2 regions of the Zongyangia acetica genome follow, and region 1 is predicted to be linked to the other one. Evidence: predicted binding sites of a transcription regulator. Region 1 holds the regulator's gene; the other holds the start of a gene.
What was found. Region 1 encodes HrcA, which represses chaperone genes, less so after heat shock. Its sites were predicted from a motif close to TGTTAGCACTCNNNNNNNNNGAGTGCTAACA; they were not measured.

Region 1 (23,053 bases):
TCATAGGCCCGTTTGACGGTAATGATGCTGACCCGCAGCTCCTTGGCCAGCAGCCGGATGGAGGGCATTGCCGCCCCCTGTGTGAGCTCCCCGCTTAGGATCATGTTTTTGATCTGCTGCTCGATCTGCTCATAAAGGGGGGTGGGGGAGGCGCTGGTCACAATAATATTCACATGGTCACCACCTTGTGTTATTATCTGTATATATTTAGTATATACAGATAATAACACTTAGATACAATCCTGTCAATAGGTATTTTCGGTTTGGCAGAAAAAAACAGGACCCTTCATAGGGTCCTGTTGAAAAGATGGTCACTTATTAAACGGTCAGGTAAAACTGATAGGCATATCCATCGCCGTGATCCGTGGGAATGGTGTAATAGACGTGGCTGAAATAGGCGCTTTCTTCTAAAGCGAGGAAAAGCTCTTCAGCGCTGTGCTCGTCGGGGGATGTGCAGTCCATGATAATGTCGCGGCCTTGAAAGTGGAAGGAGGTAACCTCCACCTGAGGCGGAATGGCCCCGGCAATGGTGAAGAAGATAGCGGTGTCATAATCGGGCAGTTCGTCAAACTCAATGGTAGCGCCGGCCAGGGCCTGGGCATAGGACTGCATCAGGCGGATGGTGTTTTTCTTTCCCAGGATCTGCTCTACATCGGAGAGGGAAATATTTTCCTGGAGGCTGGTGACCACAGTTTGGGCTCCCGAAACTGAAAAATTCCGCAGGGCTTCAGCGCAGAAGGAGGAAAGCAGGATAATGGCAGCCAAGGCAAACGCCACCAGAAGCAGGGAAAACAGCCGGTGTCCGGGATTCTTTTTCTGACCGGAAAGGCAGGCCTTGATCCGGGTCCAGAAGCGGGATGCCACAGGGCGCCTCCTCCTTTCTTATATAGGATTAGATTAGGCCAGGCCCAGATACTCCTCCAGGCACTGTCCTGCGGCCTCCATGGCCTTGGCATTTTCCACCCCTACATAGCGGTAGTGCCAGGGCTCATAGGTAATGCCGGTAATGTCCTGTTTATCTTTGGGATAACGCAGGACAAAGCCGTAATCGGTACAGTTGTTGATCAGCCAATCAAAGGCGGCGGTTTCCTCAAAGCCTTCATTGAGGTCGCCGTAATCTTCATAATAGCCGGGATAGACAATATCCAGGGCTAGGCCGGTGTTGTGCTCGCTGGTGCCGGGGAGGGCCACCCACCGGGCGGCTTCCTTCTCCGCCTCCTCCTGGCTGTAGCCGTAGCCCAGCCATTGCTGGACCTGGGCCGCGTAAAGCTCTTCCTGCCGCTGTACCGTCCGGTAGGCGGAGGTGATGGCAAGGCTCACACCGTCTTCCTGGGCAGCGGCCAGCATTTCGTTAAGGGGCTCCAGGATCCTGGCGTCCACCTGGTAATTGCCGATGACGGTGGCAAGTTCCACGTCATAGTTATCCCCCAGAGGATGGGCGGCAGAGGCGATGACCAGCCGCCAGTCGGTGGGATCTACAGTAGAACCGGCAGGAGTAGAAGAGGACTCGGAGGAAGGCTCTTGAGACTCTTCTGTGGAAGAACTGGAACTGCTGGAATCCAGGCTCTCTGTCCCGCTGGCGCCTTCGCTGATAGAGGATGAAGAGGACGGGTTTTCCCGTGAGCTGGATTCTCCCTCTGTATTTCCACCTAGATTTGCAAAGAGAAGGATGCAAGCCAGGATGATGAGAAACAGGATGATGACGACAAGCAATGTCTTTCGGTTATTTTTCCTACGGCGGGGACGGCGTACAGGCTGGGACATGATGAAAACCTCCTGATTTTTTTACAGTCCTTGGTGGTGTTTTTGAGATGTATAGGTATCCTATGCGCTGCCAGGCATGACCCATGCGCGGCAGTACCGTTTTTTATCAAAGATTTCCTGTGGCGTACATGATGACGGAAAGGGCGCATACCGGCGCTGTTTCACACCGGAGGATCCGAGGCCCTAGGGTGACGGGAATCAGCCCCGCTTTGGCCGCCAGATCCACCTCCTCGGGATCAAAGCCCCCTTCGCTGCCCACAAAGAGGGAAAGAGACCTCACCTGGGGGGAAAGCAGCTGGGAAAGGGGGCGGCCGCCGCCCTCGTAGAAAAAGAGGGAAAGGGGATCCAAGGCCGCCATCTTGACCGCGCTGTCAAAGTCCACAAGCTCCCCGACCTGCGGAATCCGGCCCCGGCCGGACTGTTTAGCGGCCTCCAAAGCGATGCGGGAAAAACGAGCCAGCTTCCCTGTCATAGCTTTGGGATCGGGTCGGGCCACACAGCGCCGGGTCAGCACCGGAACTACCCGGGAAACCCCTAGCTCCACCGCCTTTTGGATGATGAAATCCATCTTATCCCCTTTGGGGAAAGCTTGATACAGGGTGACTTGACAGTCCGGCTCCCCAACGCTGGGGCAGGTGGACAGGATCCGGCAAGAGACGGCGTCCTTCTGGATGCTCTCGATCTGGCAGTGATAATCCAGCCCCTTCAGGTCGCACAGGACGATGTTTTCCCCCACCGCCATCCGGAGCACCCGGCCGATGTGGCGGGCGTCAGGGCCGGTGATCAGGGCGGTGTCGCCGCTGATGTTCTCGGTAAAAAAACGGGGCATGGCTATCTCTCCTCACAGCGGCAGGAAAGGGCGCACCATCCGCCGCTCTCCTTTTGCTCTTCAATGGACAGGCCAGCTTCGGCCAGGGCGGCCCGGACGTCTCCGATCCGCTCATCGATAATGCCTGAGGCGATAAAGACGCCGCCGGGGGCCAGAAAGCGGGGGATGACCGGGCACAGCCGGATGATGACGTCCGCCACAATGTTGGCGCAGATGAGCTGGAAGGTACCGCTGACCTTGTCGGTCAGATCCCCGCAGACGGTATGGAGCCGGTCTTCCACCCCGTTGAGAGCGGCGTTTTCCCTGGAAACCTTCACCGCGTTCTCGTCGATGTCAACGCCGATGGCATCCTTAGCTCCCAGCAGCAGGGCCGCAATGGAGAGAATGCCACTGCCGCAGCCAATATCCAGCACATGGGTGTTTTCGTCTACATACCGCTCCAAAAGCTGCATGCAAAGACGGGTGGTGTCATGGGTGCCGGTGCCAAAGGCCATACCCGGATCCAGCCGGAGCATGGCCTGCCCCGGACGCAGAGGGGTGTCCTCCCAAGAGGGGCAGACCACCAGCCGGGGAGAAATTTCCACTGGATGGTAGTATTTTTTCCAGGCGGTGGACCAGTCCTCCTCCTGGATATCGGCAAGCTCGATGTCCAGCCGGCCATAGGAATGGTCTGTATCCTGGGCCTTGAGTGCCCGCAGCATAGATTTTACCCCAGAGAGCTGTTCGGCCCCCTGGAGGTTGTCAGGCAGATAAAGGGTGATTTTTGTTTCACATTGGGCCAGTTTCATGAGTTCTTCGTCCACATAGTCCCAATGGATGGTGGTATCCTTCAAAAAGTCTTGAAAATCCTGGGCGTCCTGTATGGCAAAGCCGGGAAGCCCCAGGGCAATCAGCTGTGTGCTCACCGGGTCGATGCCGGCGGTGGTGGTAAAAATATCGGCTTGTATCCAGTTCATCGATGGCCTCCAAAGATGTAGTGCTTGTCGCAAAGTTTTTTGTTCCTCTATTATAGCGGTTTTTCCCCGCCCCGTAAAGATAAAAGGGGGCGGGGAAATTTACAAACTTTTGGAAAAGCATTGGTTTGACCATCGTGCTATAATAGAGGAACAAAAGAAAGGAGATGGCTATGGAAGGAAAATTTTTCAGGCTGGTGCGGCAGAAGATGATCTGGGTCATTGGAATTGTCCTGGTTGCGGCGCTGCTGGGCTTTAGTATCTACGGCATCTATCGGGCCCGCCAGCAGGAGGGTATCGTCATCCTGGCGCCGGAGGAGTTTTCGGTGGAGGCGGAGACAGAAAACCTGACCCTGGCTACCGTCCACTGGCTGGACGGCTTTTTGGAGCAGTATCAACAACCCTATCTTTCCAGCCTGCGGACCTTGGAAGAGTGGTATATCTCAGACATTGAGGAGCTGGAAAACGGGCAGTATCTAGCGGTACTCTGCGAATTTACCGCCACACCCCAGAGAGCAGGGGGAGAAATCTTCCAGGATTGGGGCATGCAGAACGGCGGGGAGATTTCCTGCCAATGGGTGCTATGGTTTGAGCGAACCCAGCTTTCCGACGGAAGGTTCCGCTATGACATGACCCTTAAGGAAACTCTGGCTTCCTATGAGCTGGGCAAGTATCAGGGCAGCGGACAGCAGGCTCAGGATGAATACAATCAGGAGTTTATAGATGAAATCCCCTACGAGCAGACGGAGTACACCTATAAAATTGAGGATGAAGTTTGTTCTGTAAGCCTAGACGGAGGAAAGAACTGGACCGAGCTTCCCATCTCTCTGGAAGCCCTCTGCACGGTTGGAGATGGCAATTCCTATTACAACCAGCTACAGGAGGGCAGTTATCTCATCACCCCGGAAAAGACTGCCTTTGTCTATGGAGGCACCTGGGAGAGAGGGCTTTCCATCCTCTACAGCGACGACGGGGGAGAGAGCTGGCAGGATGTCCTCATCGACGGGAGCATGGACAGTGTCCGGGTCAAGTTTGTCAGCTTTCCCACCCCGGAGACCGGCTATGTGGTAGCCACCGGCGGCCGCACCATGTCCCAGGAGGGACAGATGATCTACCGCACCACCGACGGTGGCGCCACCTGGGAGCAGACAGGCCGGGGGCCGGAGACATGGCTGCTTCAGTCGGCGGGGTTTGTCAGTGAAGATGTGGGATTTTTATGTTATCCTGAGGTAGAAGGCTCCCACAATTTCTACCGCACCGAGGATGGGGGCAAAACCTTTACCCCGGTGGAAATTCCCCCGGCAGGGGAGTGGGCGGACGCCTTTGTCATCCCCCAATGTCCTACCTGGGAAGAGGGCAAGCTTGTAATGCTGGTGGGACAGGGGGAAAACGGCGATCTGATGGGAGGCACTGGTATGGCCCGTTATACTTCGGAAGATCTGGGACTGAGCTGGACCTTTGAGGGGCTTTATGAACCGCCTTCCTATGAGCCGGGCTAAACCGGAAAAGTTTTCTCTATGTTAGGTTCCCAGTCCAGGAGAGAAGGGCTGGCCAGCGATTTGGCTCAGCACATCCCCGATATCCGCGTCAAGGCAGATAGACTGCTTTTCAATGTCCCGGGGACAGAGGGCGTCGCCGAAATTGACACAGGCGTAGGTGGCCTTGGGATTTTGCGCCGTCATCTGCCAGAAGGGATATTTGATGATGACCGGGGTGTTGTAGCCCACCCCCAGCTCCAGGAATAGGACGCGCTGCCCCTGTCTTGTGCGCAGAAAGTTCTCGTAGCGCTGGGCCGCCCGGTGCCATCCCTCATCCTCCACAAATGTATTGTCGGCCCGCAGGTTCATGGCCATGGGAGCGCCGCATAGGGGGCAATGGGGGATCAGATCGGTGGGGACGGACATCTTTGGCGGGTTGCCGGCAGGCAGTTTTAACCCCTTTTCTGTGATCTGAAAGCCTTGGGTCTCCACCATCTGGCGGACAACATCCGCGTTGTCGTAGGTTTTGTTGTGGCAGGGCTTGGAACACTGCCACAGGCCGTAATCTCCCTGGGTGTAGAACAGCCGGTGACGGTCAATTCCCGCCTTCTGGAAGCAGTGGTCCACATTGGTGGTGATGACGAAGTAATCCTTGTCCTTGAGAAGCTGGAGCAGCCTTTCATACACAGGTTTGGGCGGATCTGTGTAGCGGTTGGCCATAATAAACCGGCTCCAATAGGCCCACTGTTCCTCCAGGGTGGGGAAGGGATAGAATCCGCCGGAATACATGTCGTGAAATCCACATTTTTCCTCAAAGTCGGAAAAAAGCCGCCGGAATCGCTCCCCGTCATAGGTCAAGCCGGCGGAGGTGGACATGCCCGCGCCGACGCCGATAATCACCGCGTCTGCACCTGCCAACGCAACCCTTAACCGTTCAATTTTGCTGGAGTAAGGCTCGGTAGATGGCTGCGTCCATATTCTTGAAAACATTAAAGATCACCTCCATATTGCTGGGAGTTTTCTCTTTGAACTCCATGACTGTGTTGACCGCGATTTCTGCCGCCTGCCGGTTGGGGAAGTGAAATTCCCCGGTGGAGATGCAGCAGAAAGCAACGCTTTTGATATGATTTTCCTCCGCAAGCTCCAGGCAGGAGCGATAGCAGGAGGCCAGCAGGTCACAGTCCCGCTGGGTGAGCCGGCCGCTGACAATGGGCCCCACCGTGTGCAGGATGTAGCGGCAGGGCAGGTTAAAGGCCGGCGTCAGCTTTGCCCCGCCGGTTTCCTCCTGCCGTCCCTGCCCATCCATGATGCGGGCGCACGCCAGCCGCAGCTGTACCCCGGCAAAGGTATGGATGGCATTGTCAATGCAGCCGTGGCAGGGGACAAAGCAGCCCAGCATCCCGCTGTTGGCGGCGTTGACGATGGCGTCGCAGCGCAGGGTGGTAATGTCCCCCTGCCAGAGATAGATGCCCTCCCGCACCGGATGAAGGCTGTCAAGTCCGGTTATGCCTTTGCGCCGGATTTCCTCCTGGAGGTAGGCGTCCTGCATCTTCAAAAAATCTTCGCTGATAGGCCAGGGCATGCGTACATTGAAAAGGGAGCGAAGCAGGCTTTTTTGCTCCGGCACATCCGGTGGGATCTGGATATCAGCATATTCGGGACGCTCTTCGAGCAGCGCTTGGATGAGGTAGCGCCGTCTTTCTGCCTGTGTCATCTTGCTCCCTCCCGGATCACCGCGTTTTGGGGACAGACTTGCTGGCAGTTGCCGCAGTGTAAGCAGTGCTCCTGCTGAATAACCGCGGGAAGAAAGCCAAAATCGATGCAATTTTGGGGACATATCTCCTTACAGGCCCGGCAGCCGGTACAAGCGTCTGTAATCCGAAAGCCTTCTTTTTCCGACTTCCTCTGGCCGATGGAGAAAGAAAACCTTTGAATAGGCTTTTGGGAAAGGTCAAACCACTCGCCGGTGCCCTCGAAGATCTGGAACACTGTCAGCGCCTTTTGGGATTCCGCCGTCGGATAGATTTCCTTCATATAGGGGTTCTTTTGAAGCAGGCGGGGCAGGGGCGCCTCCCCCAGCTCCCGGATTTTGCCCCGGACCGACACCGCCACGCAGGACAGGGTGTCCCGGCCCTTCATGCCGGTCAGCGCCAGGTATCCCTGAGTTTTGAGCCGGTGATAAAATCCCTTTCCCTTGGCTGTGAGAAAGTACAGGCCATTTTCGTCCGCGTCCATGATGTCGATGGCGCAGGTGACCGGAAGACCGTCGTCATCGACGGTGGCGGCGACGGTTGTGTGAATCTCCTGCTGTAAAAACTTCAAATAATCCATGGTTTACCTCTCCTGACTCAAACTTGGGAAAGCCACGCAAAGGACCCCTTTGCGTGGCTTTCTTTATCAATAAAGACCTTCGTCTTACTGGACGACAACGCTGATCCGCTTTTGGATGTTGCCGCCGCTGACAGCCTCATCGATCATTGCGATGGCGTAGTCCGCATAGCTGATGACGCTTTCCCCTTTGGAGTTTAGCGTCAGTTCCTCGCCGCCCAGGATGTACTTTCCTGTGCGGGGACCGTCGGCCTGGAAGTCAGCAGCCGGGCTCAGATAGGTCCATTTGACGTCGGATCTCTTGCGAAGCTCTCCCAGGGCCTTTGCCATAGCTGCCGCCAAGGGCTTAAAGGCATCGGGGAAATCCGGGCCGTCGGCCACGCAGGCGGTGTGCTCGGGGTTGACGTAGAGACTGCCGGCGCCGCCTACCACCAATAGCCGGGTATCGGTGCCGGAAAGGATATCGCATAGATGGGCCAGAGAGGTGCTGTGTTGGGGCAGGGTTTCCTCAGTCCAAGCGCCAAATGCATCGATGACCACATCAAATCCTTTCAGGTCGGAAGAGGTCAGATCAAACAGATCCTTTTTCAGCACAGACTGTGCCTGTGTCTGGTTCTCTTCCCGAACAACCGCGGTCACATCAAGTCCCCGGCTGACAGCCTCTTTTACAATTAGTTTGCCTGCTTTTCCGTTTGCACAAATTACTGCGATTTTCATCTAAGGTTCCTCCTTTTGTGTCCCTGTGGGGTGCTGCCGCATCAGTCTGGATGCGTGCAACGAATCTTGTCATGTGCTTTGGACCGGCCGGGTTCCTTAGCTCTTGTCTATATTATACCCAGGGGGATTTTGACCGTAAAGTACGCACTTTATTGTGGTATAGTTACCGGGAGGAAACAATTGGACGGTTACCAAAAGGAAACAATTGCGCAGTTATGGGCTTTTGCCCCATTGCCGGGGGAGAAAAACTTTTTTGAAAAAGAAAAGGGCCGCCCGTTGATCTGGCCAACGGACGGCCCTTTTTCGTGCATATATTCGGTTCTACAGCGTTTACCCTATGAGGGATTTGAGCGCGTTGACACAGCCTTCAATACCCAGGGTGCCGCTGTCCAAGACAATGTCGTAATTTTTGAGATCATCCCACTTTTTTGAGGTGTTGGCATGATAGTAATTGGCGCGCTTTTTGTCAAACTTCCGTTTGAAGTTGTCTACCTGCGCCGCGGGGACTTGATAGTCCACCATAATCCGCTGCCGCTTGGCCTGTTCATCTGTGCAGCGGATAAATACATTGACAACCCCTTTGCGGTCTTTCAGCGCTTCACAGGCGCAGTGACCAAGGAAAATGGCAGGGCCTTTGGCGGCAAGCTGCTGAATCGCGGTTTGCTCAGCCACATAGATATGGCCATCCTTTGTCAGCATATCATTGCTCACTGCTGCCGTCTGGGACATCATGTAAAGAGAATAGAGAAAACTGTTGGTCACCGACTCCTCATAGCTCTGCATTCTGTCCATGGAGACATTTTGCTCCCTCGCAACCTTTTCCAGAATTTCTCTGCCATAACACGGAACGCCGGTCTGCTCAGAAAGCAGATGGGCAATAGAAGTACCGCCGCTGCCGTACTCTCTTTCAATTGTAATATACCTGCATTTCATTTTGAATCCCCCCTTTTTAAGATGCTTGATCGAACTGGCTGTTGTAAAGTTCTGCGTAGAAGCCCCCTTTGCTGAGAAGCTCTTCATGGTTGCCGCTTTCGATAATATCTCCATCCTTCAGCACCAGAATCAGATCAGAATTCTTGATGGTGGAAAGACGGTGGGCAATCACGAAGGAGGTGCGGTTTTCCATTAATTGATCCATAGCCGACTGGATTTGCTGCTCAGTGCGGGTATCCACCGATGAGGTCGCTTCATCCAAAATCAGCATGGGTTTATCCGCGATCATAGCACGGGCAATGGTGAGCTGCTGTTTCTGCCCCTGGGACAGGTTTACCTGGTCATTGAGAACGGTGTCGTAACCTTTGGGCAGGGTGCGGATAAAATGATCCAGTCCCACAGCCTTGCAAGCTTCCTCCATCTTTTCATCGCTGGCGCCTTGGGTGCAGTAGATCAGGTTTTCCCGGACGGTCCCTTCAAAGAGCCATGTGTCCTGCAACACCATGCAGAACAGGGAATGCACCGCCTCCCGGGTCATCTCTTTGGTGGAAACTCCGTCGATACGGATTTCGCCGCCCTGAATCTCATGGAAACGCATGAGCAGGTTGACCAGGGTGGTTTTTCCCGCGCCGGTGGGGCCGACAATGGCCACCTTCTGGCCCGGTTTTGCCTCGGCGGAGAAATCGTGGATGACGACGCTGTCCGAATCCTCATAGCCGAACCTGACATGGTCGAAAACAACGTCGCCTTTGACATTCTCCAGCTTCTGAATTTTTCCGCTTTCATCCTCCATCTCCTCAGCCTCGAGGAACTCAAACACACGCTCGCCGGCTGCCGCGGCGGACTGGAGGGACTGCACCGCCTGGGCCATCTGGGACAGCGGCTGGGTGAAGTAGCGGACATACATCATAAAGGCGACGATAACGCCAAAGCTGATGGAGCCGTTTAATGCCATGGCTCCGCCTACGACGCAGACGGCAACATAGCCGAAATTTCCGATAAAGCTCATAATAGGCATCATCATACCCGACAGGCACTGGGCTTTGAAGTTGCTCTTGCAGAGATTTTTGTTCATTTCATCGAAGGTCTCTTGGGCCGCTGCCTCTCCGTTATAGGCTTTGACAACGGTATGGCCGGAATAGATTTCCTCAATATGCCCGTTGATTTCACCCAAATGCTTCTGTTGACGGGCAAAATATTTTTGGCTTCGGCCCATAATGGCAAACATGATGACAAATCCCAGGAGGCTGGCCAGAATAGCGGTCAAGGCCAGCCGGGCGTCTGTAACCAGCATCATCACCAAGCTGCCGAGAAAAAGGATGACAGAGGAAATCAGGGTGCCGATGCTCTGGTTAAGGGACTGGCCAATGGTGTCCACATCGTTTGTCACTCGGGAAAGGACATCGCCGGTGGTGGTGCGGTTATAAAACCACATGGGCAGTTTGTTGATCTTCCGGGAGATGTTGGAACGCATTTCCTTAGAAACCCGCTGGGTAATGGTGGACATGATCCAGCCCTGGGTAGCGGAGAGGATATAGCTGAGGGCATAGAAGGAAACCAGAAGCAGGCCGATTTGCAGGACTTTATCCATGTCAATGGAGGGTTTTACCAGGCTGTAGACCGACTCTGGAAGGTGATCCATGGCTTCTAACGCAGCAGCGGAATCCTCAGGGTCCACTTGGGAGAGGACTTCCATCATGGAAAGCTGGTCTGCGCCGGTGATGGCGACGCCGTCAACGGTTATATCCTGGAACAACGCAGCCTGGACAGGCTCCGGCAGCTGGCCCAAAGCGCTCTGAACGGCAGTTTCATCGCTGCTATCTACGTTCCCAAGAAAGGACAGGGCCGCTAGCTGATCCGCCGCGGAAATGCTGGCCCCATCCACCTGGATGTCATCGATCAGGACTTCCAGCACAGAATTGGGCAGGGATAGAAGTTGTGCTGCCGCATTGGCTCCCTCCGCTTCCGAGCTCATATTCGCCATCACTTCCTGAAAAGCCTGCTTTTCTTGCTCCGTCAGATCCGGAGAACTCAGAATATCGGCTGCCTTTTGGCTTAGCTTCTCTTCATCGCTGATGTTAGCGGCAATGGCGTCCATAACGGTTTGGGTATTGTCTGTTAGGTTTTGTGAAATGGTCTGGGCGATTTCTTCCATTTTTTCTGTGTTGGGTGAGATTCCCGCCGTGATGGTGTCGGTCATATCCGACAGCTTATCCGGTCCCATCAAGGTGAGGATGGTTCCGATCCCCGCGCAGATCAGAGCGATGACAATGGCCGCCCTATATCTGCGGCAGTAACCGAGCAGTTTTTTCCAGGTGCCGATGAAGTCCTTGGCCTTTTCTCCGCCTCTGGCCATTCTCGGCCCGCCTGCCGGGCCATGATGCCTGACTTGGTGCTGGCCCGTTTGATAGCCTTTATGTTCCATTACGCCAATTCCTCCTTTGAGAGCTGGGACAGGGCAATCTGCTGGTAAACTTCACAGTTTTCCATCAGCTCTTGATGTTTGCCCATACCGGCAATTTTGCCTTCATCCAGGACGATAATCTTATCCGCGTCCCGGATGGTTCCAATCCGCTGGGCCACAACGATACGTGTTACATCCTTGCACTCTTTGTCCAAGGCGCTTCGCAGGACCCGGTCCGTCTTATAGTCCAGTGCCGAGAAGGAATCGTCAAAGATAAGGATTTCAGGCTTTCTCGCGATGGCCCGGGCAATGGAAATCCTTTGTTTCTGGCCTCCGGAAAGGTTGGAGCCTCCCTGCGCCACATAACCGTCATAACTGTTGTCCATCTGTTCTACAAATTCGCTTGCCTGCGCCGTGGCGACGGCTTCTTTGACCTGGTCAAGGGAAGCCGGTTTTCGGCCGTTGTCGCCATAGGCCACATTGGAGCGGATGCTGCCAGAAAACAGGGTGGCCTTCTGGGAAACGTAACCGATTTTGTTGCGCAGGGCTTTCTGGGAATACTCCCGGACGTCAACGCCGTCTACCAAAACCTGCCCCTCGGTCGCGTCGTAAAAACGGGGAACCAAGTTGATGACGGTACTTTTTCCGCAACCGGTAGAGCCGATCAAGGCCACCGTTTCCCCTTTGTGGGCGGTAAATGTAATGTTTTTCAGCACGCATTCTTCAGCGTCGGGATAGTGGAAGGATACATTTTTAAACTCCACTTCGCCGGTGACGCCTTGCTGCCCCTCTGTCCTTGTTCCATCCACGATGGTGGGGTGGGTATCCAGTACCTCCTGGATACGTCTGGCGGCGACAGAGGCACGGGGAAGGATGACAAAGATGACCACCAGCATCATAAAGGACATGACAACCTGGATGGCGTATTGAGAGAACACCATCATGTCAGAGAACAGGGTGAGCTTTCCCTGCATCCCGGCCTGGTCGATGAGCACTGCGCCAATCCAATAGATGGCGAGGGAGAGACCGCTCATTACCATCTGGATACTGGGCAGCAAAAAGGCCATGGTGCGCTGGGCAAAAAGCTGATTTTTTGTCAGGGCTGTGTTGGCACGATCAAACTTTGATTCTTGGTAGTCTTCTGCGTTGTAAGCACGGACAACCCGAAGGCCTGTTAGGTTCTCTCTGGTCACACGGTTTACATCGTCGGTGAGTTTCTGCATCTTCCGGAATTTTGGTGTGGCCAAAAGCAGGCAGATGCCGACGATGATGAGCAGTATCACCACTGCCGCTGCCGTGGAAAGGGTCCACTGCCACTGTTTGTCGGCAATCTTACATACGGCCCACACAGCCATAATGGGCGCCTTGACCAGCATCTGCAGACCCATGGCGATGAGCATCTGAATCTGCGTAACATCGTTGGTGGAGCGGGTGATTAGGCTGGCGGTAGAAAAATGGCCGATCTCTTCCATGGAGAAAGATTGGACCTTGCTGAACAGCTTCCCCCGGAGAATTCCACCGAAGGAGGAAGCGATACTGGCGGCGCAGACAGCGGTCGCCACAGATGAGATGAGGCTCCCCAGCGCGCATAGCAGCATTTGGCCGCCAGCAATAAGGACATCCGCCATGGCGCTTCCTTCCGTTTGCACCAAGGTGGTGATTTCCGCCATGTATTCGGGCGTTTTCAGATCCAGCCATACCTGGATGACGATGAAGACAAGGGAGAGGGCAACAAGTGACCATTCCCTTTTTCTAAGATTTTTAAAAATCTTGAGCATGGACTGCACTCCTTCTTACATTTACTTCATGCGAATAAAATGGAGAGAATAATTGGAAAGGAGGGAAAGGCGAAATTCGAGAGCCTTCCAATTAGCCGATTTCCGGAGGACTTACGATCTTCCGGATCTCATGAAATGTGTCGATAAATTCCAACAGGCGTTTTTCCCCAATCTGGTCAATGATGCGTCCCATCTGCTGATACAGATCCTGCCGCATCTTGAAGATGAGCTGTTTTCCCAAAGGAGTAAGTTTCACGATGGTAACACGGGCGTCAGACACATCGTGTTCCTTGGTGATCAATCCTCTTGCTACCATCTTTTTTATTAAAACTGCCACCCTCGCTGTACTGATATTCAGAATGTCACTGATCTTCCCCGCGGTGATAGTTTCATTAGACTCATCAAGCAGCCGGAGCACCGCTCCAATGCCTGCTTGGGTTTCATCCATCCGTTTGAAAAAAGCAGTAGGATGAAATTGCTCCAGCTTATGGAGCATGGCTTCAATCTGCGCTTGGGTAGCCATAAAAGGACCTCCCCTCAAAAAACTAACTAGGTTAGATTATAGATCACAGTTTTATCTTTCATAAGATAAAACTGTGAATACTTTTTGAATATTCAAAAAGCCGATGGAGCGTTGCCGAGGGGGCTGGCCTTAGACTCTTTCCGGCCGGGACAAAAACATGGGTGGAATGTTTTGAAAGCTCCTATTTCAATCTGTAAACGGAAATAAAAAAGCTCCGTGTATTTTTTCACGGAGCCTTTCATTGTTTCAAATTCCCGGGATATGGGAATATGGTTAAAGTTTCCCGTTAGACGTGGGACAACTTATAGGACTATTTAGCTTTTACCTTCCCAAGCGTCCTTGAGCTTATCGAAGAAACCTTTCCGTTTCTCATAGTTTTTCTCAGAGGAAGCACCCTCAAACTGCTTGAGCAGATCCTTTTGCTTTGCGCTCAGGTTCTTGGGCACCTCGATGGTGACCTTGACGTACTGGTCGCCCCGTCCCCGGCCATTGATGAGGGGGATTCCCTTGTTTTTAAGCCGGAAGGTGGTGCCAGGCTGGGTTCCTTCGTGAATGCTGTATTTCACCTTGCCGTCGATGGTGGGAACTACCACCTCGTCGCCAAAGACCGCCTGGGTGAAGGTGATGGGGATTTCACACCAAACATCGAAGCCATCCCGGTCGAAGATGGGGTCGGGCCGGACGCTGACATTGACGTTCAGGTTACCGGCAGGCCCGCCGTTGATGCCCATATCCCCCTGGCCAGATACAGCAAAGGTTTGGCCGTCATCGATACCGGCGGGGATGTTGACCTCGATGGTCTTGTTGACACGAACCCGACCCAAGCCGTTACAAGCCGTACAGGGATCGGAAATGATTTTTCCTTTACCGGAGCACTTGGAGCAGGTCCGGGTGGAGTTGATGACGCCGAAGGGGGTCCGCTGGGTCACCCGTACCTGGCCGGAGCCGTGACAGTCAGGACAGGTCTTGATGGCGTCGGCATTTTTGGCGCCGGTGCCGCCGCAGGTTTTACAGGTTTCCAGCCGGGAAATCTTCAGCCGTTTGGTACAGCCTTTGGCCGCTTCCAAAAAGCTGAGGACGATGGAGGAGCGCAGGTCGTTACCCCGTACAGGTCCGTTGGGGTTCCGAGAACCGCCGCCTCCGCCAAAGCCACCGAAACCACCGCCGAAAAAGCTGTCGAAGATATCGCCCAGATCGTCAAATCCAAAGCCGCCTGCACCGCCATAAGCTCCCGCGCCGCCTGCGCCCGCCCCATAGGACGGGTCCACGCCGGCGTGGCCGAATTGATCGTAACGCGCGCGCTTTTCAGGATTGGAGAGGACCTCATAGGCTTCTCCAACCTCTTTGAATTTGGCTTCTGCTTCCTTATCTCCTGGATTGAGGTCCGGGTGATACTTTTTTGCAACTTTACGATATGCTTTTTTGATCTCGTCCTCCGAGGCGCCCTTTTCGACGCCAAGGACTTCGTAATAATCTCTCTTTTCTGGCAAATTGATCACCCTTACGTATGAATTGTCACAAACCACCTGCACAAGATAAGACCGGGTATAGGCCCAGTCTTATCATCGCGCAGCTGTTTTAGTATATTACTTGTTCTGGTCTTCGTCAACCTCTTTGTAGTCGGCGTCCACCACGTTGTCATCGTGGGGAGCTTCAGCGCCAGGGGCAGCGCCGCCTGCAGCCTGACCGGCTGCTTGGGTCTGCTGGTATACTTTGGAGGAGACTTCATAGAACTTTTTCTGCAGCTCATCCTGGCGGGACTTGATGGCCTCCAGATCGGTGCCCTTCAGCGCTTCTTTCAGGGCGTCTACCTTGGCCTGGACATCCGCTTTATCGGCGGCGTCGATCTTGTCACCCAGGTCGGTGAGGGTTTTCTCACACTGATAGACCATTTGGTCTGCGCCGTTTCTTACATCGATTTCCTCACGGCGCTTTTTGTCCTCAGCGGCATACTGCTCAGCCTCTTTGACTGCCTTTTCAATGTCCTCCTTGGACATGTTGGTGGAGGAGGTAATGGTGATGTTCTGCTCCTTGCCGGTGCCGAGATCTTTTGCGGTAACATGGACAATGCCGTTGGCGTCGATGTCGAAGGTTACCTCGATCTGAGGCACACCCCGGGGCGCAGCAGGGATGCCGTCCAGACGGAACATACCCAGAGTCTTGTTATCTTTCGCCATCTCACGCTCACCCTGGAGGACATGGACCTCAACCGAAGTCTGGCCGTCAGCAGCGGTGGAGAAGATCTGGGACTTCTTGGTGGGGATGGTGGTGTTGCGGTCAATGATCTTGGTGAAGACACCGCCCAGGGTTTCCAGGCCCAGGGACAGAGGGGTAACATCCAGCAGCAGCAAGCCTTTGACGTCGCCGCCCAGGACGCCGCCCTGGATAGCCGCGCCGATGGCGACGCACTCATCGGGGTTGATGCCCTTGAAGGGCTCTTTGCCGGTGATCTTCTGAACTGCTTCCTGAACAGCGGGGATACGGGTGGAACCGCCTACCAGCAGGATCTTATCAAGATCAGAAGCGGACAGGCCGGAGTCGGACAGAGCCTGGCGTACCGGACCCATGGTGGCTTCCACCAGGTCAGCGGTCAGTTCGTTGAATTTTGCCCGGGTCAGGTTCATATCCATGTGTTTCGGGCCGGTGGCGTCTGCGGTGATAAAGGGCAGGTTGATGTTGGCCTGGGTGACGCTGGAAAGCTCGATTTTTGCTTTCTCCGCCGCCTCTTTCAGCCGCTGCATCGCCATTTTATCGCCGGTCAGGTCGATGCCGTTTTCTTTCTTAAACTGGTCGGCCAGATAGTTGACAATCCGGTTATCAAAGTCATCGCCGCCCAAGCGGTTGTTGCCTGCGGTGGCCAGTACTTCCTGTACGCCGTCGCCCATTTCGATGATGGAGACATCGAAGGTGCCGCCGCCCAGGTCGTAAACCATGATCTTCTGATCGTTTTCTTTATCTACGCCGTAAGCCAGTGCTGCGGCGGTGGGCTCGTTGATAATTCTCTTGACTTCCAGTCCGGCAATCCGGCCGGCATCCTTGGTAGCCTGGCGCTGTGCGTCGGTGAAGTAAGCCGGTACGGTAATAACCGCGTCATAGACCTTTTCGCCCAGATAGGCTTCTGCGTCAGTCTTCAGCTTTTGCAGGATCATAGCGGAAATTTCTTGGGGAGTAAAGCCTTTGCCATCAATATTTACCTTATAGTCAGAGCCCATATGGCGTTTGATGGAGCTGACGGTGTGATCCGGATTAGCGATGGCCTGACGTTTTGCAACCTGTCCTACCAGACGCTCACCGTTTTTAAAAGAGACAACAGAAGGTGTTGTCCGGTCGCCTTCCGCGTTGGGGATGACGACAGCCTCGCCGCCTTCCATAACGGCGACACATGAGTTTGTAGTACCTAAGTCAATACCAATGATTTTTCCCATAATCAATTCCTCCTCGAATCTTACATTCGAATTCTATACTTTTCAGTTCGTTATATTCTGCATTTATGTGAAAGGCCCAGGGCCTTTGCTTCTTAATTTGCAACCTTCACCATGGCGTACCGCAGGATTTTGTCGCCCATCCGGTAGCCTTTCTGGAAGACCTCTACCACCTGGGACTGGCCCAGGGAATCGTCGTCCACATGCATCACCGCGTGATGCAGCGTTGGATCAAAGTCTCCCTCGGTGGGATTGATCTCCTCAATTCCCAGCTTTTTGATGGTTTCCAGCAGTCCGTCGTAGATCATCTGCACTCCCTTGCGGAAGTTCTCGTCGGTGCTTTCGGTGGCCAGGGCACGCTCGAAATTATCCAGCACCGTCAGAAACTGAGCTGCGGTATCCGCCTTGGCGTCGGTATAAATCTGATCCTTTTCCCGCTGGGAACGCTTGCGGAAGTTGTCAAATTCGGCCATGGAGCGCAGCAGCTTATCGTTGAGATCCTTGACCTGCTCTTTGAGGGCCTCGGTTTCGTCGGGAGCCTTTGCCTCCTGCTCTGCTTGGGCGCTTTGAGAAGGGGTTTCCTGCTCGGTGCCCGCTGCCTCCTGCTGGGAAGCAGTTTCCGGCTCGGCGGCCTCCGGGCTCTTGTTTTTCTTTTCGGCCACGTCAATGTCTCCTTTCGGTTTTCATGATGTATGTGAAATGTTATTCGTTGGATGATGAAGACGTCTCCGGCGTGATATCCTCCTCTTCGGAAATTTCGGTGAGAAGCCGTCCCAAGGTGTCGGCAAAATACTGGATGTGGGGGATGAGTTTCGGATAATCCATCCGCACCGGCCCCACAATGCCAATGATGCCGGATCTGGAAGAGCCTACATTATAGCGGGCGATGACAATGCTGGAATCGGCAAGCTCTGATTTTCCAGCTTCTTTGCCGATGGAGACGTTTTTATCCTTCATCTCCTCGTTGATGAGCCGGAGCATTTCATCCCGCTTGTTGAGAAAGGTCAGAAGGTCGTGCGCTACAGGGGTGAACTCCTGATAGGTAAGCAGATTGGTTTCTCCTTCTACGTAGTAGCGCCCGGCGTAAATCTGCCGGCACAGATCGAAGATACAGACCAGCAGCGGCGTGAACACCCGGGAATATTCTCCCAGGGCCACAGCCACCGATTGAAGGTAGAGCTTGGAAACGCCTTCCAAGGATTGACCTCTGAACCGGGAGTTGACATATTTCCGGAAGAAATCCAGCACCTGGGGGGTGACGGCAAAATCCACCCGGCAGACCTTGCTCTTGACCACGCCGTTGGAGGCGATGACCAAGACCACCAAGGTCCTGGGCCCGGAGGGGATAATGTCGATCCGGCGCACCGTTACATCCTCCGGCGTCATGGTGGAGGAAACGGTGACACAGTGGGTGGCTTGGGCCAGGGCCGTAGCCGCGTCTTCTACCAACTGGTCGGGATCGGGGTGCTGAATGTTAAAGAGCGCGTCAATTTCCGCCTTTTCTGCGGCGGTCAGGGGCTGGGTCTGCATCAGGTTGTTGATGTAGAGCCGGTATCCCTTGTGGGAGGGCACACGCCCTGCTGAAGTATGGGGCTGTTCAAGATAACCCATCTCAAACAGGGCCGCCATTTCGTTGCGGATGGTTGCGGGGGAGATTGCGTAATCCATCACCGACGCCAGCAGCTTGGATCCTACCGGCTCACCGGTTTTGGTGTAAATCTCGATGATCGCTGAGAGGATTTGCATCTTCCGTCTATCCAGTTCCACAGCGTATCACCTCTTTTTGCTATTTTAGCACTCTTGATTATGGAGTGCTAAATCTTACAGTTATCAATGTATCACTTCTCTTTTAGTATGTCAAGGGACTTCATAGTTTATTTACAAAAATGTTGGCAATCGTCCACAGAGACTGCCAAAAAAGAAAACGCGGCTGTTTTTCGGCCGCGTTTTTTTAACAGGAGATAGTATTCAAGAGATGAGAAATAATGCTGTTGGAGAGGAGAAACCCCTCCGTCGTCAGGGAGAGATGATGTCCGTTTAGACAAAGAAGACCCCGGCGCTCCAGGGGCGGACAAGCCCTTTCCAAAGGGGAGACGTCAACGGAAAACCGGCTGCCCAGCTGATCCAGGTTGATCCCCTCTGCCAGCCGCAGCCCCAGCATGAACTCCTCGAAAAAGCCGCCCCCATCGCAGACGCCATCAAAGGGGATGTCTCCGAAGCCGGGCGCTTTACAGAAGGATTCCAGGTCCCGTGGCAGGGCAAAGCGGCTGCCGCCGTAGTAGGAATGGGCGGCAGGGCCAAAGCCCAGATATTCCTGGCACCGCCAGTATTTCAGGTTGTGGCGGCTCTCATAGCCCGGTTTCGCAAAGTTGGAAATTTCATACTGATGAAAGCCCAAGGAGGAAAGCCCCTCCACCGCGGCCAGATACAGATCGACCTGGGTATCCTCGTCGGGGATTTGGGAGAGAAAGCGGGGGGAGTTGTAAACGGTGCCCTCCTCTACCTTTAAAATATAGGCAGAGATATGGGTGGGCTTTAGGGAGGCGGCAAAATCCAGCGTTTGGGAGAGGGAGGGGGCTGTCTGTCCGATGACCCCCAGCATGACGTCCAGGGAGATGTTGTCTATCCCGCCCTGCCGGGCCAGCTCCACCGACTGGGCCACCTCTTCCCGGGTGTGGCGGCGGCCCAGAAGGCGCAGTTCGGAGGAAACGGCCGACTGCATGCCAAAGCTCACCCGGGTAAAACCAAGCCTCCCTAAGGCGGCGATGGTATCCCCCTCAGCGGCTCTGGGATTGGCCTCGGCGGTGATTTCACAGTCCTTAGAGAGTGGGAAATGGGCGGCCACCGCCTCCAAAATCCGGGAAAGCCGCTGGGATCCCAGCAAGGTAGGGGTGCCGCCTCCCAGATAAACGGAGTCCGCCTTTTCCGTGGGGGCGGTAGCAATATGACGGAGCAGGGCGGCGGTGTAGGCATCCATTGCCTCATCGCCGCCCCGGAGGGAATAGAAATCGCAGTAGGGGCATTTGGAGCGGCAGAAGGGAACGTGGATGTAAATGCCGATGGGCTGGGGCATCCAAAGACCTCCTTTGAGAAAAAGGCCGCCGCAGGTCGCGGCGGCCGGTTTTGACAGATTTAGTCGTCCAGCTTGAGGACAGCCATAAAGGCCTCCTGGGGAACCTCCACAGTACCCAGCTGGCGCATCCGTTTTTTGCCTTCCTTCTGTTTTTCCAGAAGTTTCTTTTTCCGGGTGATGTCGCCGCCATAGCACTTGGCCAATACATCCTTGCGCATGGCTTTGACCGTCTCCCGAGCGATGATCTTGCCGCCGATGGCCGCCTGGATGGGCACCTCAAACATCTGGCGGGGAATATTTTCTTTGAGCTTCTCGCAGATCCGGCGGGCCCTGGGATAGGCGTTGTCGGCAAAGACGATGAAGGAGAGGGCGTCTACGATCTCGCCGTTTAAAAGGATGTCCAACTTGACAAGACGGGAGGGAACATAGCCCTTCATCTCATAGTCGAAGGAGGCATAGCCTTTGGTCCTGGACTTGAGAGCGTCGAAAAAGTCGTAGACAATCTCCCCCAAAGGCAGGTCGTAGTGAAGCTCTACCCGGTCGGTGTCAAGATACTTGGTATCCTTGTAGACGCCTCGCCGCTCCTGACACAGCTCCATGATGTTGCCGATATAGGCGGTGGGGGTCAGGATGTTGGCGGCGACCATAGGCTCCTCCGCATCCTGGATGGTGGCAGGGTCGGGGAAGTTGGTGGGGTTGTCGATATAGACAGTCTCCCCGGAGGTGAGGATGACCTTATAGATAACGCTGGGAGCGGTGGTAATGATGTCCAGATTAAACTCCCGCTCAATCCGCTCCTGGATGATCTCCATGTGGAGCAGGCCCAAAAATCCGCATCGGAAGCCGAAGCCCAACGCCACCGAGGTTTCCGGCTCAAAGGAGAGGGATGCGTCGTTGAGCTGAAGCTTTTCCAGGGCCTCCCGGAGATCCGGATATTTGGCCCCGTCGGCAGGGTAGATGCCGCAGAACACCATGGGGTTGACCTTCCGGTAACCGGGCAAGGGTTCCGCCGCCGGATTTGCCGCGTCGGTGACAGTGTCGCCCACCGTGGTGTCCTGTACCGTTTTAATGCTGGCGGTGATGTATCCCACCTGTCCGGCGGAAAGCTCCTCCAGAGGGATCAGGTTGGTCGCCCCCATGGCACCGGCTTCCACCACAGTGAACTCGGAGCCGGAAGCCATCATCCGGATGGTCATGCCGGGGCGGACCGTCCCCTCCATGACCCGGACATAGACAATGACGCCTTTGTAGCTGTCGTAATAGGAGTCGAAGATCAGCGCTTTCAAAGGGGCTTGGTCATCCCCCTGAGGAGCGGGGATATCGGTGACCACCCGTTCCAGCACCTCTTCGATATTGATCCCCGCCTTGGCAGAGATCCGGGGAGCATCTAGGGCGGGAATGCCGATGATGTCCTCGATTTCGTGGCAGACCCGGTCTGGATCCGCGGCGGGCAGGTCGATTTTGTTGATGATAGGCACGACCTCCAGGTCGTGCTCAATGGCAAGGTAGGTATTGGCCAGGGTCTGGGCTTCAATGCCCTGGGAGGCGTCCACCACCAAAAGGGCCCCTTCGCAGGCGGCTAAGGAGCGGGAAACCTCATAGTTAAAGTCCACATGTCCCGGGGTATCGATGAGATTAAAACAGTAATGCTCCCCGTTTTTGGCCTCATAATCCAGCCGGACGGCCCGGGCTTTGATGGTAATGCCCCGCTCCCGTTCCAGCTCCATGTTGTCCAGAATCTGGTCCTCCATGTCCCGCTGGGCCACGGTGCTGGTCATCTCCAGCATCCGGTCGGCCAGGGTGGACTTGCCGTGGTCTATATGTGCGATAATGCAGAAGTTGCGGATGTGTTCGCGGTCATACTGCAACAGTGATCACCTCTTCGCCGTTGTCTAAAGCGCCCCTAGGCAGGGCGGAATCCAAGGGATTTACAGCTCATTATAGCACAACAAAAGCGCCCTTCGCAACAGAGATGGGGCGCTTTGGTGAAATATTCAAAAGGGAAGAACCTGCTGCCAGTCAAGCCCTCCGGCGTAGGAGATCAGATCGGGGATAAACCGGTAGCGGATGGGGATGAGGGCGCGAAAGGGGTAGACAGCTTCCCGGATATCCGTAAAGATGCCGGTATCCAGGGTGTAATCCTTGCCCAGCCAGGTGATATTGGCCTGATTTTCCCCTGTCCTTTCAACCAGAAGCAGGGCGTTGTCATCGCCGAAGCCACGGGCGCGGGAATGAATGTCAGCGACGAAGATGCCCATCATCCCCAGATAGAGGAGGATGGAAATGGCAAAGCTGGCAAAAAAATAGCGAAGCTGCTCTTTGGACATGTGTTTTGACTTCCTTATTTCATATTATTCCCCCTGGGATAGGATCAGCTCAGCCAAGGCCTTGCCGCACAGCTCCCCGGAATAGACAGCCTCCTCCAGGGAATTGCCGTGAGCGCCAAACTCCAGAAGCAGGCTGCCAGGGGTCTTATTCATATTATAAAGGCGGTAGCAAAAGAAGATGGGGCGGGTCAATCCCGGATAGTCGGCCTCCATCTGGCTTTGAAAGGCGGCGGAAAAACGGAGGTTATCCGGCCAGTTTGGCATATTCATGGTGCCGTCGTCACAGCCGGAAATAATCATAATCTGGGCCGCCTTTTTGCCGTCGATTTCCGCCACCGGCGCAATGCGGGTGCCGTCGCTTTCCTCGATGGCGTCCCGGTGGACGTCGATGGTGATTTTGATGGAGGGATATTCATCTAAATATTTCTGAATGGTCTCTGCGCTGCGCTCATAGGCGCCGTTGTATGAAGGGTAATCGTGGAGGGTGGTGTCGTGGATGACCCCGATACCGGCAGCCTCCAGCT
Region 2 (3,100 bases), on a different contig from region 1:
AATGTGGCCACCGAAGTGGAACGTCTCAACGACGTGAGCCCTGTTTCTTTATATGATTCCTACGGGGGAAAATCCCTTCACTGCCAGTCCCATGGAGAAAGCTTTCTCTCCCTGATACTACATCGATTTTGGGGTAAGGGATTGTATCTATTGGACGAGCCGGAGGCGGCTCTATCCCCGGCACGGCAGCTGAGCCTGCTCTCCCGGATGGGGGAACTGGTCCGGGAAGAATCCCAGCTGGTCATCGCCACCCATTCTCCCATCCTCATGGCGTATCCGGACGCCCAGATTTATGTACTGGGAGAGAATGGTATCACCTTAACCCCCTATCAGGAGACAGAACATTATTTTATCACCAAAGAATTTTTGCAAAATCCACAGCGGATGCTGCGGGAACTGCTGAGCAATGGGGAGGACGAATAGATGGCAAAGCAAAAAGGACTTATCAGCGGATGGGGGCTCAAAATGTTTGCCCTTTTCTGCATGGTTATTGACCACATCGGTGCGTTTATACCGGGAATGCCCTTTTGGATGCGCTATATCGGACGGCTGAGCGCACCGGTATTCTTTTTCCTCATGGTTGAAGCCTTTTTCCACACTAGGAATGTGGGCAAGTATTTTCTCCGCCTGTTTGGCTGCGGTGTTCTTATGCAGCTGGGAAACGAGGGGATGAAACACCTTTTCCACAATGGGCCGGAGATCACCAATAACATCTTTCTGGGACTTGCCGGATGCCTGTTGGTTGTCATCTTCGTGGATAGTTTTATTAAGGGCAAACACCGCTTCGTCAGCTTTCTCTGTGTTGTGGCGTCGATGCTCTTTACTTTGCTGACCGAAGCCGGGCTTATTGGCATCGCTTGTAGCTTGGCGTTTTATTGCTTCCATGGACACAGAGGAAGATTGACGCTGGGCTACCTGATTGCCTGTCTTGTATCTTCCGCCATTTTGCCGCTGATGCCGGCAGAGTATTATTGGCAGGTCAATCCCCAGTGGATAATGATATTCGCGATCATTCCTATTCTCTTTTATAACGGGAAGAGAGGAAAGGACAGCACAGTCACCCGTTGGTTTTTCTACCTTTTCTACCCGCTGCACATTTGGCTTCTCTACGCCATAAGGCAGTTTATCAGGTAGTTTCCCTGGAGAAATGCCCTTCATGAATATGGCAAGGGAGGGAAAACCATACTAATATTGAACGATTTGTTAAATTTTATAATAAAGTGAAAATAATCCAAAAAGGTCTTGATTTTTATGAAAAAATAGCTAAAATATAACTTAGCACTCGGGAATAAAGAGTGCTAATAATATGTTGATACAATCATATCATACAAGGAGGAACTACAAATGACAATCAAACCTCTCGCGGACAGAGTCGTGATTAAAATGGTGGAAGCAGAGGAAACAACCAAGAGCGGGATCATCCTGGCCGGTAACGCCAAAGAGAAACCCCAGATCGCGGAAGTTATCTCCGTTGGACCGGGCGGTATGGTAGATGGCAAAGAGGTTAAAATGTACCTCAAAGAAGGCCAGAAGGTTCTGATGAGCCAGTATGCAGGCACCAATGTGAAGATCGACGGACAGGAATACATTATCCTGCGTCAGTCCGATATCCTGGCAATTGTTGAATAAGGAATTTCTAAATAGAAGTATTATTGGAGGTTTTCATTATGGCTAAAATCATTGCATATGGCGAAGAGGCAAGAAAGTCTCTCCAGTCTGGTATTGATCAACTGGCAAATACAGTAAAAATTACCATGGGCCCCAAGGGCAGAAATGTAGTTCTTGATAAAAAATTCGGTTCTCCCCTGATCACCAACGACGGTGTTACCATCGCTAAGGAGATCGACCTGGATGATCCGTTTGAGAATATGGGCGCACAGTTGGTCAAAGAGGTTGCTACCAAGACCAACGATGCAGCAGGTGATGGTACCACAACCGCTACACTGCTGGCACAGGCTCTGGTTAATGAGGGCATGAAGAACGTGGCAGCCGGCGCAAACCCCATGGTTGTTAAGAAGGGCATCCAGAAGGCTGTCAAGGCCGCTGTCGCCGAGGTGGAGAACAACTCTAAACAGGTGGCAGGCTCCGCGGATATTGCAAGAGTTGCTTCTGTTTCCTCTGGTGATGAGACCATCGGTAATCTGATTGCCGAGGCTATGGAGAAAGTAACCGCAGAAGGCGTTATCACTGTCGAAGAGTCCAGAACCGCTGAGACCTACAGCGAGGTTGTAGAGGGCATGCAGTTTGACCGGGGCTATATTGCTCCTTACATGGTCACCGATACCGATAAGATGGAAGCTGTCCTGGACGACGCTTACATCCTGATCACTGATAAGAAGATTTCCGCTATCCAGGATCTGCTGCCTCTGCTGGAGCAGATTGTACAGGCTGGCAAGAAACTCCTCATCATTGCTGAGGATGTAGAGGGCGAAGCTTTGACCACCCTGGTTGTCAACAAACTGAGAGGAACCTTTACCTGCGTCGCTGTTAAGGCTCCGGGCTTTGGCGACAGAAGAAAAGATATGCTGCAGGATATCGCCATCCTGACCGGCGGTACTGTTATCTGCGATGAGCTGGGTCTGGATCTGAAAGATACCACCATGCAGCAGCTGGGCCGCGCACGTCAGGTCAAGGTGCAGAAAGAGAACACGATTATCGTAGGCGGCGCCGGCAATCCTGATGAGATCAAGGCAAGAGTTGGCCAGATCAAAGCACAGCTTGAGACTTCTACCAGCGAATTTGACCGCGAGAAGCTCCAGGAGAGACTGGCAAAATTGGCTGGCGGCGTTGCTGTTATCAAAGTTGGTGCAGCTACCGAGATCGAGATGAAAGAGAAGAAACTGCGCATTGAGGATGCTCTCTCTGCAACCAAAGCAGCAGTAGAGGAAGGCATTGTAGCCGGCGGCGGTGTCGCTCTGATCAATGCAATACCAGCAGTTGAGAAGATCATTCCGTCCTGCGACGGCGATGAAAAGACCGGTGTTCGCATTGTTCTGAAAGCTTTGGAGGCTCCTATCCGCCAGATTGCTGAGAACGCAGGCCTGGAAGGTTCCGTTATCATCGATAAGATCCGCCGGGCACGGAAGGTCGGCTATGGCTT

Region 2: WGC32_RS06690 (co-chaperone GroES) is a predicted target of HrcA. The motif match lies at 1,274-1,304, and genes of this name have one in related genera.

Annotation. Positions count from the first base shown of each region.
Region 1 covers NZ_JBBEWN010000002.1:207,858-230,910, reverse strand. Annotated here, with positions in the region: gene WGC32_RS02890 (GntR family transcriptional regulator) at 1-173, opposite strand, end outside; gene WGC32_RS02885 (hypothetical protein) at 319-864, opposite strand; gene WGC32_RS02880 (M15 family metallopeptidase) at 898-1,764, opposite strand; gene WGC32_RS02875 (16S rRNA (uracil(1498)-N(3))-methyltransferase) at 1,871-2,593, opposite strand; gene prmA (50S ribosomal protein L11 methyltransferase) at 2,596-3,549, opposite strand; gene WGC32_RS02865 (WD40/YVTN/BNR-like repeat-containing protein) at 3,720-5,045, shown strand; gene WGC32_RS02860 (SIR2 family NAD-dependent protein deacylase) at 5,067-6,014, opposite strand; gene WGC32_RS02855 (protein-ADP-ribose hydrolase) at 5,959-6,738, opposite strand; gene WGC32_RS02850 (4Fe-4S binding protein) at 6,735-7,355, opposite strand; gene WGC32_RS02845 (NAD(P)H-binding protein) at 7,440-8,069, opposite strand; gene WGC32_RS02840 (cytidylate kinase-like family protein) at 8,400-9,002, opposite strand; gene WGC32_RS02835 (ABC transporter ATP-binding protein) at 9,019-11,427, opposite strand; gene WGC32_RS02830 (ABC transporter ATP-binding protein) at 11,427-13,184, opposite strand; gene WGC32_RS02825 (MarR family winged helix-turn-helix transcriptional regulator) at 13,276-13,707, opposite strand; gene dnaJ (molecular chaperone DnaJ) at 14,022-15,197, opposite strand; gene dnaK (molecular chaperone DnaK) at 15,294-17,132, opposite strand; gene grpE (nucleotide exchange factor GrpE) at 17,225-17,791, opposite strand; gene hrcA (heat-inducible transcriptional repressor HrcA) at 17,832-18,896, opposite strand; gene hemW (radical SAM family heme chaperone HemW) at 19,081-20,202, opposite strand; gene lepA (translation elongation factor 4) at 20,262-22,070, opposite strand; gene WGC32_RS02790 (hypothetical protein) at 22,197-22,529, opposite strand; gene spoIIP (stage II sporulation protein P) at 22,554-23,053, opposite strand, start outside.
Region 2 covers NZ_JBBEWN010000006.1:14,076-17,175, reverse strand. Annotated here, with positions in the region: gene WGC32_RS06700 (AAA family ATPase) at 1-423, shown strand, start outside; gene WGC32_RS06695 (TraX family protein) at 424-1,134, shown strand; gene WGC32_RS06690 (co-chaperone GroES) at 1,345-1,629, shown strand; gene groL (chaperonin GroEL) at 1,668-3,100, shown strand, end outside.